Regions from separate parts of the Streptomyces sp. NPDC007991 genome, predicted to be linked through region 1. Evidence: riboswitches for the same ligand, from Rfam matches in the RefSeq annotation. Region 1 holds a riboswitch; the other holds the start of a gene.
What was found. A riboswitch is a leader RNA that binds a small molecule or an ion and turns the genes downstream of it on or off. The one in region 1 is predicted to bind glycine.
Positions count from the first base shown of each region.

Region 2: another riboswitch for glycine. It lies ahead of gcvT (glycine cleavage system aminomethyltransferase GcvT); the one in region 1 lies ahead of gcvP (aminomethyl-transferring glycine dehydrogenase).

Region 1 is NZ_JBIBJD010000006.1:625,575-633,184, forward strand. Features, by position in the region: partial or broken gene ACFZDA_RS20515 (TOBE domain-containing protein) at 108-362, shown strand; gene gcvP (aminomethyl-transferring glycine dehydrogenase) at 411-3,296, opposite strand; glycine riboswitch at 3,474-3,569, opposite strand; gene ACFZDA_RS20525 (PRC-barrel domain-containing protein) at 3,683-4,057, shown strand; gene ACFZDA_RS20530 (DNA polymerase IV) at 4,074-5,480, opposite strand; gene ACFZDA_RS20535 (MerR family transcriptional regulator) at 5,614-6,297, opposite strand; gene ACFZDA_RS20540 (bifunctional nuclease family protein) at 6,616-7,089, opposite strand; gene ACFZDA_RS20545 (MerR family transcriptional regulator) at 7,174-7,610, opposite strand, start outside.
Region 2 is NZ_JBIBJD010000013.1:48,210-55,819, forward strand. Features, by position in the region: gene ACFZDA_RS32835 (SpoIIE family protein phosphatase) at 1-1,269, opposite strand, end outside; gene ACFZDA_RS32840 (GH25 family lysozyme) at 1,366-1,923, opposite strand; gene ACFZDA_RS32845 (L-serine ammonia-lyase) at 2,122-3,489, opposite strand; gene glyA (serine hydroxymethyltransferase) at 3,595-4,872, opposite strand; gene gcvH (glycine cleavage system protein GcvH) at 4,887-5,264, opposite strand; gene gcvT (glycine cleavage system aminomethyltransferase GcvT) at 5,370-6,491, opposite strand; glycine riboswitch at 6,654-6,754, opposite strand; gene ACFZDA_RS32865 (AAA family ATPase) at 6,931-7,599, shown strand.

The DNA of each region.
Region 1 (7,610 bases):
GTCGATCGCAACGATCCACTACAAGAGCCACACCCCCCGAGAACCGTCGTCATAACTCAAACGACAGCAACAGGCGCAATGTCACACCACAGCCATCAAAACCCTAGAGAACCCTGGTGAAGTCGACGGAGGTCTCGCTGGCCACCGCCCCCGTCGAGGGCCTGTCCATCCGCAACCGGCTCCCCGGCACGGTCACGGACGTCGCCACCGGCGACGCGATGGCGTCCGTGCGGATCACCGTCGAGGGCGGTGAACTGACCGCCGCGATCACCAGGGACGCCGCGGACGACCTCGCCCTGGCGGCCGGAACCCCCGTCATCGCCCTGATCAAGTCGACCGAGGTGTCCCTCGCCGCCGAATGACGGGAGGGGCCCCGCACCACGGAGCCCCTCACACGACCGGCCCGCCGGTCAGTCCTCGTACGCGTCCAGCGGCGGGCAGGAGCAGACCAGGTTCCGGTCGCCGAAGGCCTGGTCGATGCGGCGCACCGGCGGCCAGTACTTGTCGGCGACCGAGACCCCGGCCGGGAAGACGGCCTCCTCACGGCTGTAGGCGTGCTCCCACTCCCCGGCGAGCGTCCCGGCGGTGTGCGGGGCGCCCCGCAGCGGGTTGTCGTCCGCGGGCCACGCGCCGGAGCCGACCTTCTCGATCTCCGCACGGATGGCGATCATCGCCTCGCAGAACCGGTCCAGCTCGGTCAGGTCCTCCGACTCGGTCGGCTCGATCATCAGCGTCCCGGCCACCGGGAACGACATCGTCGGCGCGTGGAAGCCGTAGTCGATCAGCCGCTTGGCGACGTCGTCGACGCTCACCCCGGTCGACTTGGTCAGCGGCCGCAGGTCGATGATGCACTCGTGCGCGACGAGCCCGCCGGGGCCGGTGTAGAGCACCGGGTAGTGCGGCTCCAGGCGCTTGGCGATGTAGTTGGCGCTGAGCACCGCCACCTGCGTGGCCCGCTTCAGCCCCTCGCCGCCCATGAGCCGGACGTACGCCCAGGAGATCGGCAGGATGCCGGCGGAACCCCACGGCGCCGCGGAGATGGGGCCGACCCCCGTCTCCGGGCCCGCCTCGGGCTGGAGCGGGTGGTTCGGCAGGTACGGCGCGAGGTGTTCCCGCACCGCCACGGGACCGACGCCGGGACCGCCGCCGCCGTGCGGGATGCAGAAGGTCTTGTGCAGGTTCAGGTGCGAGACGTCACCGCCGAAGTGCCCCGGCTTGGCGAGCCCCACGAGCGCGTTGAGGTTGGCCCCGTCGACGTAGACCTGCCCGCCCGCCTCGTGCACCTGGGCGCAGATCTCGGAGACGTGCTCCTCGAACACTCCGTGCGTGGACGGGTACGTGATCATCAGCACCGCCAGCTCGTCGCGGTGCTGCTCGATCCTGGCCCGCAGGTCCTCGACGTCGATCTCGCCGTCGTCGGCGGTCTTGACGACGACGACCTTCATGCCCGCCATCACCGCGCTCGCGGCGTTGGTCCCGTGCGCGGACGACGGGATCAGGCACACCGTGCGCTGCTCGTCCCCGTTGGCGCGGTGGTACCCGCGTACGGCGAGCAGGCCGGCCAGCTCGCCCTGCGACCCGGCGTTCGGCTGGAGGGACACCTTGTCGTACCCGGTGACCTCGGCGAGGCGGTCCTCCAGCTCACGGATGAGGGTGAGGTACCCCCCGGCCTGCTCGGCGGGCGCGAAGGGGTGCAGCTGCCCGAACTCGGGCCAGGTGACCGGCTCCATCTCCGTGGTCGCGTTGAGCTTCATGGTGCAGGAACCCAGCGGGATCATGCCCCGGTCGAGCGCGTAGTCCCGGTCGGCCAGCCGGCGCAGGTAGCGCAGCATGGCGGTTTCGGAGCGGTGCTGGTGGAAGACGGGGTGCGTCAGGTACTCGTCGGTCCGCAGCAGAGCGTCCGCAAGCCCGTCCTCCGTGGCCGCGTCCAGCACCTCGATGACACCGTCGACACCGAAGGCGGCCCATACGGCACGCAGCTGGTTGCGCGTGGTGGTCTCGTCGCAGGCGATCGAGACGTGGTCGGCGTCGACGAGACGGAGGTTGACCCCGTTCTCCCGCGCGGCGGCCACGACGCCGGCGGCCCGGCCCTCGACACGCACGGTCAGCGTGTCGAAGTAGGACCCGTGCACGACCTCGACCCCGCCGTTGGCGAGCCCGGCGGCGAGCACGGTGGCGTACCGGTGGGTGCGCCGCGCGATGCCCTTGAGGCCCTCCGGCCCGTGGTAGACGGCGTACATGCCGGCCATGACGGCGAGCAGCACCTGGGCGGTGCAGATGTTGCTGGTGGCCTTCTCGCGGCGGATGTGCTGCTCACGCGTCTGGAGCGCCAGCCGGTAGGCCTTGTTCCCGTCGGCGTCGACGGACACGCCGACGAGCCGCCCGGGCAGGCTGCGCGCCATCTTGTCCTTGACCGCCATGTAACCGGCGTGCGGACCGCCGAAGCCCATCGGCACACCGAAGCGCTGCGTGGTGCCGACGGCGATGTCCGCGCCGAGCTCACCGGGCGACTTCAGCAGCGTCAGCGCGAGCAGATCGGCGGCGACGGTGACGAGCGCGCCGAGTTCGTGGGCCTGGTCGATGACCGGCTTGATGTCGCGTACGGCTCCGGAGGCGCCCGGGTACTGGATCAGCACGCCGTTGATCTCGCGCTCGGCGATCTCGGCGGGGATGCCCTCGCCGAGGTCGGCGACGACGACCTCGACGCCGGCCGGCTCGGCCCGGGTCCGGATCACGGCGATGGTCTGCGGCAGCGCGTCCGCGTCGACCAGGAACAGGCCCCTCTTGTTCTTGCCGAGGCGCCGCGACAGCGCCATGGCCTCGGCGGCCGCGGTGCCCTCGTCGAGCAGGGAGGCACCGGAGGTGGGCAGTCCGGTGAGGTCGGCGACCATGGTCTGGAAGTTGAGCAGCGCCTCGAGCCGCCCCTGCGAGATCTCCGGCTGGTACGGCGTGTAGGCCGTGTACCAGGCCGGGTTCTCCATGACGTTGCGCATGATCACGGGCGGCGTGAAGGTGCCGTAGTAGCCGAGCCCGATCATGGAGTCGAGGACCTGGTTGCGGTCGGCGAGGGAGCGCAGCTCGGCGATCACCTCGGCCTCGCTGCGGGCGCCCGGCAGGTCCAGCGCCTCTGCGCTCTTGATCACGGCCGGGACCGCGGCGGCCGTGAGCTCGTCCAGCGAGCCGTAGCCGACCTGCGCGAGCATCTTGGCGCGGGCCTCGTGGTCGGGGCCGATGTGGCGCTGCTCGAAGGGCACTGCCTCTTCGAGTGCGGAGAGCGGGATGCGATGGGCGGTCATTTGCGGAGGCCTCCTGGTCTGACACGACCTTCGAGGGGCACCACGGCACGGGTACCCGGACGGCCTCCCCCTCTGTCATCTCAACCTGAGAGCTTCACCGGATCGCCCGAAGGCCTCCGGTTTTCACCGTCGGTGAGAGCGGAAGCCGTCGACACCCGCCCTGCTTTCCAGAGTGGCCTCGTCCGTGCGGTACGTGGGCCTGAGAGATTCCGGGGAGGATTTGCTCCTTCGGCGCCTCCGATGGTGTCTGGAGGACTCTCCCGCACGGGGTCAGCAGCCGCTGCCAGCGTACCAGCGCGGTCCACGCACGAACCTTCGAGTGGCCGCCTCTCCGATTGTGCCGTTTTGTGGTGCTTACGGATGAGTTGCGACCACGTGGAGGACCCGTGCGAACCGATATCGATCCACGCCACCTGATCGGCCGCAAGGCGTTCGACCGCAACGGAACCAGGATCGGCACGATCGACGAGGTCTACCTCGACGACGCCACCGGCGAGCCGGAGTGGGCCGCCATACGGACCGGCCTGTTCAGCAGGGACGCTTTCGTCCCCCTCGAACCCAGCGAACTGATCAACGGGGCCCTCCACGTGCCCTTCGACCGCGCCCTGATCAAGGACGCCCCCGACTTCGGCGTGGGCCGCCATCTCTCCCCCGAACAGGAACTGCAGCTCTACCACCACTACGGCCTCGACGTCGCCGCACCTCCCCCGCTCCCCGACCACCACTTCGGCAAGCTGGCGGGCACGGACGAGACCGCGTGAAGCCCCCACCGGCCGTCTAGGGAGCAGCGGATCGCAGCCCCACGGCCCCGGCCCCGCCCTCCGGCCCACCGTGACTCCCCTCTGAACTCGATAACACCAGCGGCAGCGGATCCGCCGGCTCCAGGTCCGGATCGTCGCCCCGGAACGTCCGCACCCGCCCGGGCTCCGAGCCGGGCGTCTCGAACCGCACGGTCACCCGCCCCAGACCGCTGCCCTGCACCCAGCCGTGCCCGAACACGGCGTGCCGTACGTCGTGCCCGGCGGGCCACCGCCGCTCGGCGAGCGCCGGCCGCTCCTCGGCCGGCGTCACGGCGTCCTCCTCAAGGGGCCCCTCCGCCTCCGTCCGCTCCCCCGCCGCCTGCGCGAAGAGATCCTCCTGCGTGTAGTCGGCGAGCCCGCTGACGCCCACTCCGAGCAGCCGCACACCGCCCGTGGTGTCGACCGAGTCGAGCAGCCGGGCCGCCGCCTCGCGGATCACCCCGGGATCGTCCGTCGGTCCGCGCAGCGTCTCGGACCGGGTGAGCGTCGAGAAGTCGTACCGCCGCACCTTCAGCACGATGGTCCGCCCCGACAGCCCGGCCCCGCGCAGCCGCCGCACGCACCGGTCGGCCAGCCGCTGCACCTCCAGACCGACCCGCACCCGGTCATGGATGTCCACGTCATAGGTGTCCTCGACCGACACCGACTTCGTCTCCCGCTCCGCCACGACAGGCCGGTCGTCCCGGGCCAGCGCCATGGCGTAGAGCCCGTGCCCGTGCGACTTTCCCAGCAGCCGGACCAGCTCGTCCTCGCCTGCCTCGACGATCTCCTCGATCGTGGTGATCCCGGCCCGCCGCAGGTGGTCGCCCGTCGCCGGCCCGACCCCCGGCAGTGTCCGCACCGACATCGGTCCGAGCATCGCCCGCTCGGTCCCCGGCTCGATCACCACCAGCCCGTCCGGCTTGGCCTGCTCCGAGGCGATCTTCGCGAGCATCTTGGAGGCGGCGAGTCCGACCGACCCCGTGAGCCCGGTGACGGCCCGTATGTCCGCGCGCAGCCGCGCCCCGACCAGCCGCGCCGACTGTTCGTCCCAGGCCGCTCCCCCGGCCTCCAGGTCGACGAACGCCTCGTCCAGGCTCAGCGGCTCCACCAGCGGCGACAAGGCCCGCAGCAGCTCCATCACCCGCTCGCTGATCGCCTTGTAGAACCCGAAGCGCGGCACAAGGTACGCGGCGTTGGGCGCGAGCCGCCGGGCCTGCCCCATCGGCATCGCCGAATGCACACCGAAGACCCTGGCCTCGTACGACGCCGTGGCCACGACGCCCCGCGGTCCGAGCCCGCCCACGACGACGGCCTTCCCGCGCAGACTCGGCTTGGACGCCTGCTCCACCGAGGCGAAGAAGGCATCCATGTCGAGATGCAGGATCGTGGGCGCGGTTCTCACATCTCCGATGCTGCCCTACGCCACTGACAACGCCTCGGACAACCGCCCTGACACCCCCGGCAGAAACCGCTTGCCGCCCGGCGCGGAAACGTCCCGCCTGGAATGATCTGGGAGCACCGCAGCGCCGTACGGCTCAGACGGCCCGGTTCCGACGCCGCGCCAGCTCGTCCGCCGGGTTGGGCCCGACCAGGGTCTCGCCGGTGTCGATCCGCTCCCCGTGCAGCTGGGACAGCGCGCTCTCGACATCCCGCCACACCACGCCCACGGCGATCCCGAAGACGCCCTGGCCCCCTTGGAGCAGCGCGTGGACCTCGTCGGGCGAGGTGCATTCGTAGACCGTCGCCCCGTCACTCATCAGCGTCATCCGCTCCAGATCGCGGAAACCGCGTTCTCTGAGGTGCTGCACGGCCGTGCGGATGTTCTGGAGCGACACCCCGGTGTCGAGGAACCGCTTGACGATCTTCAGGACGACGACGTCCCGGAAGCTGTACAGCCGCTGCGTCCCCGACCCGTAGGCGGGGCGCACACTCGGCTCGACGAGGCCGGTGCGGGCCCAGTAGTCCAGCTGCCGGTAGGTGATACCGGCGGCCGCGCAGGCCGTGGGGCCGCGATAGCCGATCTGCTCGGACGCCATGGACGTCGTCCCTCCGCTGCTCGGCACAGCCGTCGGTCGCTGCGGAACGTGATCGGCCACGCCACCGGGCTGGGGACACGCCCCGCTCGGGCGGAGCCGTGAGCCCGGGGGAGGGTACGGACCGCTCGCCCTGAGACTGCGCTCGGGGCCACCCCCAGCCGTACCGTCGCCGCTGCTTCTCACGCCGACCTCCGTCCTTGACCTGCCTTCTCGACGGTAGGCAGTCACCCGGGGTGCGTCAACGATCGCCACACTCGCCACGCCGAGTGATAATCACCCTAAGAGTGGTTTCCCGTGCCCCACCGCGGGGAAAGGCTAGCCGAATGCCCTCGGCGCGGGCCGCGTGACGCTCTCCCCCGCCTCCGGCACATGCGGGCATTTCACCCGTCACACATACGGCGGGCGACCCTGCCGCGGACCACACCGCCCGCCGAGCCGCCCCACACATGCCTCACTGCCCTCTGATACTCCCCGCCATCGGCTCTTACCGGAATCCGGAGCTCACTGGCTGCTGCTGCCGAAGTCCTCCGGGGAGATCTGGTCGAGGAACTCGCGGAACTTCTCCACCTCGTCCTCCTGCTCGTCCGGGATCGCGATACCGGCGTCGTCGAGCACCGTGTCACTGCCGTAGATCGGCGTTCCGGTGCGCAGGGCCAGCGCTATGGCGTCGGACGGGCGGGCGCTCACCTCGACGCCGCTGGCGAAGACCAGCTCCGCGTAGAAGACGCCCTCACGCAGGTCCGTGATGCGCACTTCCGTCAGCTCCTGGCCGACGGCCTCCAGCACGTCCTTGAACAGGTCGTGGGTCAGCGGTCGTGCCGGAGCCATGCCCTGCTGGGCGAAGGCGATCGCCGTCGCCTCCCCCGGTCCGATCCAGATAGGGAGGTAACGGTCGCCTCCCACTTCACGCAGCAGCACGATCGGTTGGTTGGAGGGCATTTCCACCCGGACACCTACGACATCGAGCTCGTTCACACAGCAACCCTAGGCCGTGCTCGGGATGTTTGGGTAGTCGGGCCGGGAACGGGCGCCTGTTCCGGTCGCCCACGACCGGCCGCCTCAGGGCAGCCGCACACCCAGCGCCGTCTGCACCAGAGCGGCGTGCAGCTTCACCGTGAGCCCCGCCAGCTCCTTGGCACGGGCCTCCGCATGAGCCCTGGTCTGCGGATTCCGGTGCCGCTTCAGCGGGGCCACCACCTGGTCCACGAGCCCGGCCTCGCGGTCGGCGGCGGCCTTCATCACCCGCAGGTGCCGCGGCTCGATCCCGAACCGCCCCAGCTCGGCGATCAGCGAGGCCACCGTGGCCGCCTCCGCGTCGTACACCCCGTCCTCCAGAGGCGTGACGAGCCCGTAGGACTCCCACTCCCCGAGCTCCTCCTCGCCGACGCCGGCGGCGGCCAGCAGCTCCTCACGCCCGATCCTGGCCGCCGTGGGCACCTCGGGGGACTCGGGCACGCTCTCGCCGTCACGCTGACGGCCCAGCGCCGGCAGCTGGA
Region 2 (7,610 bases), on a different contig from region 1:
GTCCTGCTGGAACGGCGTGGGGTTCAGCGATCGTGCGAACGTGGCGAGACCGAGCACGGTGTCGCGCGCCCGCATCGGCACGGAGATGAGGGAGTGCAGGCCGAACTCGCGGATCCGGGCGGCCCTGGCCGGCTGCTCGGTGGTCCAGAGGCGATCGCTCGGGTCGAGAACGGGTATGAAGATCGATTCGCCGTCGACGAGCAGGTTCGCGTCGTGCGGCGGGGGAACGAAGTCGACCTGGTCCCCTATCCGGGCGACGGCCTCCGGGCAGCCCTGTCGTACGGAGCTCATTCCGGCCCGGCGCATCACCGGCCGGGCCGGCGCCGGCCCGGCGTCGGGCAACCGGTATCCCTGGCCCTCACCGTTCAGGACCGGCTCGAGAAGGTCGACGATGACGAAGTCGGCGAAGCGGGGAACAGCGAAGTCGGCGAGTTCCTGCGCCGTGCGCATCACGTCCAGCGTCCTGCCGATGCTGGTCCCGGCTTCGCTGGCCAGCGACAGCAGCCGGCGGGCGTTCCAGCGCTCGGTGACGTCCATGACCATGTAGCACAGCCCGGTGACGGAGTTGCCGGCATCCACCAACGGGAAGAACGAGGTGGAGTAGGCGTGCTGACGGTGCGGGTCCGCCCAACTCCATCCCATGTACTCGTAGTCGGTGACCGGGACGCCGGTCGTGAGCACCGTGCGCATCACGCCCTCGATGGTCTCCGCCTGCAGTCCCGGAAGCAGCTCGCTCAGACGGCGTCCCAGGCGCTGCTCACGTGGTACGCCGCCGAAGCTTTCCAGGGTGTCGTTCAGCCAGACGTAGCGCAGATCCAGGTCCATCACCGCCATGCCGACCGGTGAGCGGGTCAGGAAGCCGTCGAGGACGGACTGTCCCATGGTCCATTGCTGCCGCTCCTCGCGTGCCGAGATCAGAAAACACTCGTCTTCGCCGACGTGAAAGGACCCGGACACGCGCAGGCCGATCTCGACAGGGCCGCCGTCGCGGTGCCGTACCGCGACCCGGCCGCTCCAGCCCATTCCCGCGCGGCACCGCTTCGCTATACGGGCCACACGTACCGGGTCCCCGGGCATCGCCAGCAGGTCCGCGGCGGGGCGTCCTACCACCTGCGCGCCGGTGTAGCCGAGGAGCGCTTCGGCGCCCCGCGTCCAGCCGATCACCCGGCCGGCTGCGGACACGAGCGCGACCGCGTCGTGGGACGCGTCGAGGAGAGGGCGCGGTCCTGCGGGCGGAGACGCGTCGAATTCATCTCGCACAGGCGCCATGGGTCTCACCTCTACACGCAAGTATGTTCCCGCTCGGGCGCTGACGCGCATGCTGCGGGCCCAGGGCGGCCCGGCACCTCCCCTACGACCGGGCGATCAGGCGTCCTCCGCCCACTTCCGCAGCGCCGCCCTGCTCGCGAAGTCGGCCACGTTCTTGTCCAGCGGGTCGTCCGTGTACTGGTGGAAGCGCCACTTCGCCTCGATGCGGGGCTTGCCCGCGCTGACATAGTCGGCGATCCACAGGCCGTCGCCCGCGTAGGAGGTCGTGTCGACGTGCAGCCAGAAGTCGCGGTTGGTGTAGAGAACGACCTGGTTGTCCGGCCGGAGATCCTTCAGCTTCCGGATGAACAGGTCCTTCTCCGCGTTGCTCGCGTGCGTTCCGTTACTGGTCGTCTCCCAGTCGACGGCGAGGATGTCCCCCGGCCGGTCCGGGGCCTTGCGGACGAAGTACTCGGCCTGGGCGGTGAGGTTGCCCGGCCACAGGAAGTGGTAGAAGCCGACGACCAGCCCGGCGTCGCGGCCCCGCTTCGTCTGGGCGGCGAGTCTGGGGTTGACGTAGGAACGCCCCTCGGTCGCCTTGACGAAGACGAAGGAGAGGCCGTCGGTGTCGTAGGAGGAGGACTGGTAGGCGCTCACGTCGATGCCGCGCAGCATGGGAGGCTCCATGAAGTGCTGGTGGGGGGAGGGGAGTTGTGTCCACCACCATGACACGGCCTCTTCCGGGCTGACGTGGAAATGTCAACTTCGACGGGTCGTGGGAGTGCGTCGTCGTGACCGGTGACGTCTGATCCGACCGTCTGACGGACACTCGAAAACATGTCGCACGAAGAGTTCCGGCAGGAACCAGCGACTTCAGCACTCGATGATGTTCACCGCCAGCCCGCCCCGGGCCGTCTCCTTGTACTTCACCGACATGTCCGCGCCGGTGTCCTTCATCGTCTTGATGACCTTGTCCAGGGACACCTTGTGGGAGCCGTCGCCGCGCATCGCCATGCGCGCTGCCGTGACGGCCTTCACCGCGGCCATGCCGTTGCGCTCGATGCACGGGATCTGGACCAGGCCGCCGACCGGGTCGCAGGTCAGGCCGAGATTGTGCTCCATGCCGATCTCGGCCGCGTTCTCGACCTGCTCGGGCGAGCCGCCGAGCACCTCGGCCAGCGCGCCCGCCGCCATGGAGCAAGCGGAGCCGACCTCGCCCTGGCAGCCGACCTCGGCGCCGGAGATGGACGCGTTCTCCTTGAACAGCATGCCGATCGCGCCCGCGGCGAGGAGGAAGCGGACCACGCCCTCCTCGTCGGCGCCGGGCACGAAGTTGACGTAGTAGTGCAGCACGGCCGGGATGATGCCGGCCGCGCCGTTCGTCGGGGCGGTGACGACCCGGCCCCCGGCCGCGTTCTCCTCGTTGACCGCCATCGCGTAGAGGGTGATCCACTCCATGGCGAGGGCCTTCGGATCGCCCTCGGAGCGCAGCTTGCGGGCGGTGTTCGCGGCCCGGCGGCGCACCTTCAGACCGCCCGGCAGGATGCCCTCGCGGGACATGCCGCGCGCCACGCACGCCTCCATGACCCGCCAGATCTCCAGCAGTCCGGCGCGGATCTCCTCCTCGGTGCGCCAGGCGCGCTCGTTCTCCAGCATCAGCGCCGAGATGGACAGGCCGGTCTCCTGGGCCATGCGCAGCAGCTCGTCACCCGTGCGGAAGGGGTACTTCAGCACGGTGTCGTCGAGCTTGATGCGGTCCGCTCCGACCGCCTCCTCGTCGACGACGAAACCGCCGCCGACCGAGTAGTACGTCCTCGTCAGCAGCTCCGCGCCCGAGGCGTCGTACGCCCACAGGGTCATGCCGTTCGCGTGGTACGGCAGGGCCTTGCGGCGGTGCAGGACCATGTCGTCGTCGTAGGAGAACGCGATCTCGTGCTCGCCCAGCAGGTTCAGCCGGCCGGCGGCCTTGATCGCCTCCACCCGCTCGTCGGCCGTCTCCACGTCCACCGTGCGCGGCGAGTCGCCTTCCAGACCGAGCAGCACCGCCTTGGGCGTGCCGTGGCCGTGGCCGGTCGCGCCGAGGGAGCCGTAGAGCTCCGCGCGGACCTTCACGGCCGGGGCCAGCAGCTCCTCGTTGCGCAGCCGCCGGGCGAACATCCGCGCCGCGCGCATCGGGCCGACGGTGTGGGAGCTGGAAGGGCCGATGCCGATCGAGAACAGGTCGAAGACCGAGATGGCCACGGGGGACTCCTGACTACGGGGGTGGTGCAAGGGGTGGTGCAGGGGACAGGGTGCCCCGCCCCACGCGGGACAGGGCGGAACGGGGCACCCCGAAAGGTTTCTTCGTTATGTGTGTGAACCCGAGGTGTGCGAACCCGGGTACAGCGGGTGCTTGTCGGCCAGGGCCTTCACCCGGGCCTTGAGTGCCTCGGCGTCGTAGGACGGCTTCAGCGCCTCGGCGATGACGTCCGCGACCTCCGCGAAGTCCTCGGCCGCAAAACCCCGGGTCGCCAGGGCCGGTGTGCCGATCCGCAGACCCGAGGTCACCATCGGCGGGCGCGGGTCGTCGGGGATCGCGTTCCGGTTGACCGTGATGCCCACCTCGTGGAGGCGGTCCTCGGCCTGCCGGCCGTCCAGCTCCGAGTGGCGCAGGTCGACCAGGACCAGGTGCACGTCCGTGCCGCCGGACAGGACGTCCACGCCCACGGCCCGGACGTCGTCCTTCACCAGACGCTCGGCCAGGATGCGGGCGCCCTCCAGCGTACGGCGCTGGCGCTCCTTGAAGTCCTGTGAGGCGGCGACCTTGAAGGCGACCGCCTTGGCCGCGATCACATGCTCCAGTGGACCGCCCTGCTGACCGGGGAAGACAGCGGAGTTGATCTTCTTGGCCAGTTCGGCAGTGGAAAGGATCACACCGCCGCGCGGGCCGCCCAGCGTCTTGTGGGTGGTCGTGGTCACCACGTGCGCGTGCGGCACCGGGTTCGGGTGCAGCCCCGCCGCGACGAGCCCGGCGAAGTGCGCCATGTCGACCATCAGGTACGCGCCGACCTCGTCCGCGATCCGGCGGAACTCCGCGAAGTCCAGCTGCCGCGGGTAGGCCGACCAGCCCGCGACGATCAGCTTCGGCTTCGACTCCTTCGCCAGCCGCTCCACCTCGGCCATGTCGACCCGGCCGTCCTCGCCCACGTGGTAGGCGACGACGTCGTAGAGCTTGCCGGAGAAGTTGATCTTCATGCCGTGGGTCAGGTGCCCGCCGTGCGCGAGGTTCAGACCCATGATGGTGTCGCCCGGCTTGAGCAGCGCGAACATCGCGGCGGCGTTGGCCTGGGCGCCCGAGTGCGGCTGCACGTTGGCGTGCTCGGCGCCGAACAGCTCCTTGACGCGGTCGATCGCGATCTGCTCGACCACGTCGACGTGCTCGCAGCCGCCGTAGTAACGGCGGCCGGGGTAGCCCTCGGCGTACTTGTTGGTGAGGACCGAGCCCTGCGCCTCCATGACCGCGACCGGAGCGAAGTTCTCCGAGGCGATCATCTCGAGCGTGGACTGCTGCCGGTGCAGCTCGGCGTCGACCGCGGCGGCCACGGCCGGGTCGAGCTCGTGCAGGGGTGTGTTCAGGACGGACATACGGCTATGACTCCTCAGCCGGCGGAGAACGCGGTGTACTCGTCGGCGGAGAGCAGGTCGCCCGGCTCCTCGGCGACCCGCACCTTGAACAGCCAGCCGCCCTCGAAGGGGGCCGAGTTCACCAGCGACGGGTCGTTCACCACGTCCTCGTTGACCTCGGTGACCTCACCGGAGACGGGGGAGTAGAGGTCGGACACCGACTTGGTCGACTCCAGTTCGCCGCAGGTCTCGCCCGCGGACACCGTGTCGCCGACCTCGGGGAGCTGGACGAAGACCACGTCGCCGAGCGCGTTGGCCGCGTGCTCCGTGATGCCGACCGTCGAGACGCCGTCCTCGGCGGCCGACAGCCACTCGTGCTCCTTGCTGTAACGCAGCTGCTGGGGGTTGCTCATGGCCTGGATTCTCCTGTACGCGCGGGAGTGCTGTGGAAAGGGGGGACTGCTGATGAGCTGGGACGACGGACAACGGGGTCGCTTGTCACGGCCCCTGGCCAGTGTCTACTTCCGGCGCTTGTAGAACGGCAGCGCCACGACCTCGTACGGCTCGTGACTGCCCCGGATGTCCACGGCCACGCCCGCAGTGCCGGGGCCGGCGTGCGCGGCGTCGACGTAGGCCATCGCGATCGGCTTGCCGAGGGTGGGGGAGGGGGCGCCGGAGGTGACCTCGCCGATCACCTCGCCGCCGGCGACGACCGCGTACCCGGCGCGCGGAACCCTGCGGCCCTCGGCGACCAGGCCGACGAGTACGCGCGGCGGCTGGGACTCGGCGCGGGCGGCGGCCTCCCGCAGGGCCTCGCGCCCCACGAAGTCGCCCTCCTTCTCGAACTTCACCACCCGGCCGAGCCCGGCGTCGAAGGGGGTCAGCGAGGTGCTCAGCTCGTGCCCGTACAGCGGCATGCCCGCCTCCAGGCGCAGCGTGTCGCGGCAGGACAGCCCGCACGGGACGAGCCCGGCGCCCTCGCCCGCCTTGGTCAGGGCCTGCCACAGCTCGGCCGCGTGCTCCGGCTTCACGAACAGCTCGAAGCCGTCCTCGCCGGTGTAGCCGGTGCGGGCGATCAGGGCCGGGACACCCGCGACCGTGCCGGGCAGCCCTGCGTAGTACTTCAGCCCGTCGAGGTCGGCGTCGGTCAGGGACTTCAGGATCCCGGGGGACTGCGGCCCCTGGACGGCGATCAGCGCGTAGGCGTCCCGGTCGTCGCGCACCTCGGCGTCGAAGCCGGCGGCGCGCTCGGTCAGCGCGTCCAGGACCACCTGGGCGTTGGAGGCGTTGGCGACCACCATGTACTCGGTCTCGCCCAGCCGGTAGACGATCAGGTCGTCCAGGATGCCGCCGTCGGCCCGGCAGATCATGGTGTAGCGGGCGCGGCCGGGCTTGACGCCGCCGATGTCGCCCACCAGGGCGTAGTCGAGCAGGGCGGCGGCCTGCGGGCCGGTGACGGTGATCTCGCCCATGTGGGAGAGGTCGAAGAGCCCGGCCTTCGTGCGCACGGCGGTGTGTTCGTCGCGCTCGGAGCCGTAGCGCAGGGGCATGTCCCAGCCGGCGAAGTCGGTCATCGTCGCGCCGAGCGCACGATGCAGGGCATCGAGCGCGGTGTGGCGGAGTTCTCCTGTACTGCTCATCGGTCGGTCGTCTCCAAGGGGCATGACGGGCGAGGTCGTTCCTCCCCATCTGTCATCGGAACCTGAGAGGTTCGCCATGACCACGGGGGACACGGCTTGCACCTTGGGTGGAGCCACGCCCGTCGCCACGGCGACAGGGGAGGGCCCGCTTTTCAGATGTGCCTCGCCCGCGCGGTAACGGGGCCTGAGAGATTCAAGGGAGGGACTTGCTCCTTCGGCGCCCCAGCGTCGGACGGTGCTGGGGACTCTCCCGCGCGGATTCAAACGGCCGGTATGCAGTTGGCGCGCACATCATTGCACGCATCGTCGCGGGGTGGCAGGGGGACCACCTGTAGCAGGGCTGTTGCGGGAAGAGGACTAAATCCAGAGACATCTGGCATTACCTTCTCTTTACACTCGGCGGGGATGGGACTGAAGTACCTGGCCCCAGGGGAGGACGATCACGGTGAACAGGACCACCGCGTACGCCACGACGTCGGGCATCGCGCTGCCCGAGCAGCCGGCCGCTCCGGCACACGCGGCCTGCGGCCCGCTGCCGGTCGTCCGCGATCTGCGCGAGCGCGCCGGCCGCGGCCCGCACGCGCTGCTCTTCGGCCCCCGCGACCTCGTCGTGGTCACGGGCCTGCCCGGCAGCGGCAAGTCCACGCTGATGCGGCGCACCGTGCCCGGCCGGCGCATCGACTCCCAGGACACCCGCGACCGCTGGGACAGCCGCATGCCGCGCTTCCTGCCGTACGGGGTCTACCGCCCGCTCGTCCGCCTCGCCCACTACGCCGGGCTGCGCCGCGCCCTGCGCACCGGCGAGGGCGTCGTCGTGCACGACTGCGGCACGCAGGCCTGGGTCCGCCGCTGGCTGGCCCGCGAGGCCCGCCGCCGGGGCGGCACCCTGCATCTGCTCATGCTCGACGTCACCCCCGAGGAGGCCCTGGCCGGCCAGCGCGACCGGGGCCGCGGTGTCTCCCGGTACGCGTTCCTGCGCCACCGCGCGGCGGCCGGCCGCCTGCTGCGCTCCGTGGAGCGGGGCGAACTGCCCGCGGGCTGCGGCTCGGCGATCCTCGTCGACCGGGACGCGGCGGACGCCCTGCGCCGGATCGGGTTCACGGGCTGACCGCGGGCGGC